One region of the Pelistega sp. MC2 genome, then DNA from elsewhere that is predicted to be linked to it. Evidence: predicted binding sites of a transcription regulator. Region 1 holds the regulator's gene; the other holds the start of a gene.
What was found. The regulator NrdR, encoded in region 1, represses ribonucleotide reductase genes. The targets are predictions, from matches to a motif close to CACNANATNTNGTG.
Positions count from the first base shown of each region.

Region 1 (2,417 bases):
TTCATTTCTTATGGTTTAAATGATAAAGAAGAAATTGATTATGACCAGATAGAACGCTTAGCTAAAGAACACAAGCCTAAGCTAATTGTTGCAGGAGCATCTGCTTACGCTTTACGCATCGACTTTGAGCGTATTGGTAAAATTGCACGTGAAAATGGTGCTTATTTTATGGTGGATATTGCACACTATGCAGGTCTAGTAGTAGGTGGTCAGTACCCTAACCCTGTACCTCATGCAGACTTTGTGACATCAACAACGCATAAGTCTCTTCGTGGTCCACGTGGTGGCGTTATTATGATGAAAGCAGAACACGAAAAAATCATTAATTCAGCGATTTTCCCTGGCATACAAGGTGGTCCATTAATGCACGTGATTGCAGGTAAAGCGACAGCTTTCAAAGAAGCTCTATCACCAGAGTTTAAGGCTTATGCTGAGCAAGTAGTGCGTAATGCAAAAGTACTTGCTGAAACACTGGTTAAACGTGGTTTGCGAATTGTGTCTGGACGTACAGAGAGCCATGTAATGTTAGTGGACTTACGTAGCAAGGGTATTACTGGTAAATTGGCAGAAGAGGCTTTAGGTAAAGCACATATTACTGTAAATAAAAATGCCATTCCAAATGATCCAGAAAAACCATTTGTGACTAGTGGTATTCGTGTAGGTACGCCAGCGGCGACAACTCGTGGATTTACAGAAGCAGAAATCGAATTAACAGCTAACTTAATTGCGGATGTGTTAGATAATCCGACAGACGAAGCTAATTTAGCTGCTGTTCGTGCTAAAGTGCATGAGTTAACTAAACGTTTCCCAGTGTATAAATAATCGAAGGAATCAAGAAAGAATAATATGAATAAAACGGATATTATTCTTTCTTTGCTAGACTATGAAATGTCCATTCTGTGCCAATCCTGATACACAAGTGACCGACTCACGAACATCTGAGGACGGTTTGGCTATTCGTCGACGTCGTCGCTGTGCTAACTGTGATAAACGTTTTACAACCTATGAGCGTATTGAGCTACAACTACCCATGGTTGTTAAGAGAAATGGCATCAGAATGGATTTTGATTTGGATAAACTCAAAGGTAGTATGCGTATTGCCTTGCGTAAAAGACCTGTCTCTGTTGAAAGTTTCGATGCGGCTATTGGCAGAATTCAAGAAAGACTGATTAATCTGCAAGAAAAAGAAGTGAGTACTGATATGGTGGGTCAAATGGTTATGCAAGAATTAAAGGCATTAGATCAAGTTGCCTATGTGCGGTTTGCCTCTGTTTATCAGAGCTTTGAAGATATCCAAGAATTCATCAAAGCCATTCAAGAAATACAGTCTCCTTAGCAATTACCTTTTTGGCTTAGGCATACATGACTATTTCAGAAAATGATTTGCAGTATATGCAACAAGCATTGGCTTTAGCCCAGTCAGTGCTGTATATTACCGACCCGAATCCTCGTGTAGGGTGTGTGATAGTACACAATCAACATATCATTGGGGAAGGAGCAACTCAGCAAGCAGGAGGTCCTCATGCTGAGATTGTTGCTATTCAGGATGCAAAAAATAAAGGTAATGTTGCCCTGTTAAAAGGTGCTACCTTTTACGTGACTTTAGAGCCATGCAGTCATTTTGGTCGCACACCGCCTTGCGCTAAAGCCTTGATTCAGCATCAAATATCACGTGTAGTGATTGCCAGCTTGGATCCTAATCCATTAGTTGGAGGACAAGGAGTTAATCGACTACGAGAAGCAGGGATTCAGGTGGATGTAGCAACACAATTTGTGGAGCAAGCCTTAGCCATAAATCCAGGTTTTATTTCTCGTATGTCAAAAGGTAAGCCTTGGGTATGGAGTAAATTAGCCACTTCTTTAGATGGGAAGTTAGCCTTAAAAAATGGTGTATCTCAGTGGATTACTGGAGAGGCATCAAGAAAGGATGGGCAACATTGGCGAGCGAGGAGTAGCGTTGTTTTGACTGGAATTGGCACCGTGTTAAAAGATAATCCTCAGTTAAATGTGCGCTCATTTATTACACCACGTCAGCCAATACGTGCTGTAATTGATGGAAAATTTCAAATCCCTATTAATGCTAAGATATTTAATGGCGATAAAGTCATTGTGTACACCTATACGGATGATGAGCTAAAGCGTGAGACTTTAGAGCAGAAAAATGTAGAGATTATCAACGCATCTAAAACATCAGAAGGTTTTGTGGATTTACAAGACGTGTGGGCTGATTTTCAACAACGAGGATTTAATGAAGTTCATGTAGAAGCAGGTCCAACATTAAATGGGGCATTATGGCAACAAGGTTTGATAGATGAACTATTAGTGTATATGGCACCAAAAATTATTGGTCCTGGGCAAGAGATGTTTGCATTGAACGCATTAAGTCAATTAGATGGGTTGACACCTTTAACGTGGGT
Region 1 is NZ_LT628273.1:267,655-270,071, forward strand. It holds gene glyA (serine hydroxymethyltransferase) at 1-822, shown strand, start outside; gene nrdR (transcriptional regulator NrdR) at 884-1,336, shown strand; gene ribD (bifunctional diaminohydroxyphosphoribosylaminopyrimidine deaminase/5-amino-6-(5-phosphoribosylamino)uracil reductase RibD) at 1,363-2,417, shown strand, end outside.

Region 2 (2,417 bases), on a different contig from region 1:
CCCCTCGAACACCACCTTGAGAGCAACATTTAACCGCTGTTTGGAAGTGTTTATAAAAAGGAATACATCCTGTATGCTGCGCTTCGCCTCCACGAATTGGACTACCTACAGCACGAATACGTCCTGCATTAACACCAATTCCGGCGCGCTGAGAGACATAACGAACAATGGCGGCACTAGTTGCATTAATTGAATCAAGGCTATCACCACACTCAATTAACACACAAGAACTAAATTGACGTGTTGGCGTACGAACACCAGCCATAATTGGCGTGGGTAATGAAATTTTGAAAGTAGAAACTGCATCATAAAAGTCTTTGACATAACGTAAACGAGTTTCTTTTGGGTATTTCGCAAACAAGCAGGCTCCCACCAAAATATATAAAAATTGGGGGCTTTCATAAATTTCATTAGTAACACGATTTTGAACTAAATACTTACCTTCTAATTGCTTAACAGCAGCATATGAAAAGGTTAAATCTCTTGAATGCTGGATATAACCATCCAACTCATCCAATTCCTCTTTGGTATAGTCTGCTAGCAAATGAGCATCGTATTTTTTGAGTTCCACTAGACGTTTGACATGATCATACAAACTTGGTGGATCAAAGTCGCCAAATGCCTTTTTACGCAAATGGAAAATAGCAAGACGAGCAGCTAAGAATTGATAATCAGGCGTTGCAGATGAAATTAAATCAGCTGCCGCTTTAATAATTGTCTCGTGAATACTTTCTGTATGGATGCCATCATAAAATTGGATCTGTGATTTTAATTCTACCTGCGAGACAGAAACGTTATTTAACCCTTCCGCTGCCCAAGTGATCACACGATGAATTTTATCTAAGTTCAATGGTTCCTTCTCACCACTGCGCTTGATAACGTAGAGCTGATTTGTCATAATTTCGTCCAGTTGTTGTTTACAGGACTAAATATAGACTTTTGTTAAAATCTATATTTAGTAATGTTAAGGTTTTTTTATACCATATATAGTATAAAAATATTAGATTAATTTCAATCACAAATAATTAAGAAAATTATATAAAAATTTTCTTTCACTGGGATTAAAGCCCCTTTTAGCAAAATTTAAATTATAAAAAAATATATATTTGCTTTTTTTACAACACAAAATAGTCAGATTCCAGCCAATCTATTGACACAAAAAATAATCTTTATTTCAAAAAAGGTCTAAAAGCCTCTTCTATTAATGAAATATCGTTGGCATTTAATCGTTGGACATCAGACAAGGTTCTGCGGAATATCTTAGCCCCTTGTTGTCCATTCATCAGCCCTAGTAAAGGCTTAACTACTGCACGTAATGGTACCCCTTGAGTAGTCATGTTTTGAGCGTATGAGATCATTGTTTCACATATTTGCTGATTAGTGGCGGTTGGCTTATCCGGCCAGATAAGCTGGCTTACTTCTCTAAGTATATAAGGTTCATGCCACGCTACTCTACCAAGCATAATCCCATCAAATTGACTAAGTAACTCCCTACTTTGCTCTACTTGGTGAATGCCCCCATTTAAGACAAAAATTGCCTCAGGAAAGTCTTTTTTCAGTTGTGCAACCACCTCATAACGCAAAGGAGGAATTTCTCGATTATCTTTAGGAGACAGGCCTTTTAACACCGCATTACGGGCATGGGTCACAAAAACACGGCACCCAATCTCATATAGCTTTGCCACAAAATCATGTACAAACGCATAACTATCATCATAATCTAGACCTAAGCGGTGTTTTACTGTTACTGGAATATCAACAGCATCTTGCATCGCTTTTATACAGTCAGCCACCAAATCTGCCTCTGCCATTAAACAAGCCCCAAAAGCACCTCTCTGTACTCTTTCAGATGGACACCCACAATTCAAATTGATTTCGTCATATCCCCACTGCTCACCCAATTTTGCACAATGCACAAGAGCGTCTCTTTCACTTCCCCCTAATTGCAAGGCGACAGGATGCTCTGAATCATTAAACTGCAGATGCCTAGCTACATCACCATAAATTAACGCTCCCGTTGTTATCATTTCGGTATATAGCAATGCTTTAGGTGCTAGTAATCGGTGAAAAAAACGGCAATGCCTATCAGTAACATCTAGCATTGGTGCTACAGATAACCGCCATGGTTGATCCGTAGATTGATAAATACCCTTAAATTCTGGTGTTGTTTTATGATTTATCATTTTTATCTCGAATATCAACAACGGTTGGTCCACTTTGGTCAACAATTTTTTTAATTTCACTTAGTTTACGTAGCACATCCGATTTATAAACAATCCCAACCAAATGCGGAGGATCTTGCAAATCGACCACTGGTAAACGTTCCCCATTAGAGGACAGAAAACACTCTTGTGCCTGATCTAAATTCATAGAGGTTGTTAACGGCTCTATATAAGAACGTTGAATCAATTCTGGCG
Region 2 is NZ_LT628274.1:181,425-183,841, forward strand. It holds gene nrdA (class 1a ribonucleoside-diphosphate reductase subunit alpha) at 1-898, opposite strand, end outside; gene dusA (tRNA dihydrouridine(20/20a) synthase DusA) at 1,170-2,183, opposite strand; gene BQ4443_RS02640 (ClcB-like voltage-gated chloride channel protein) at 2,170-2,417, opposite strand, start outside.
Region 2: a site for NrdR is predicted at 979-992, ahead of nrdA (class 1a ribonucleoside-diphosphate reductase subunit alpha). Genes of this name have one in related genera too.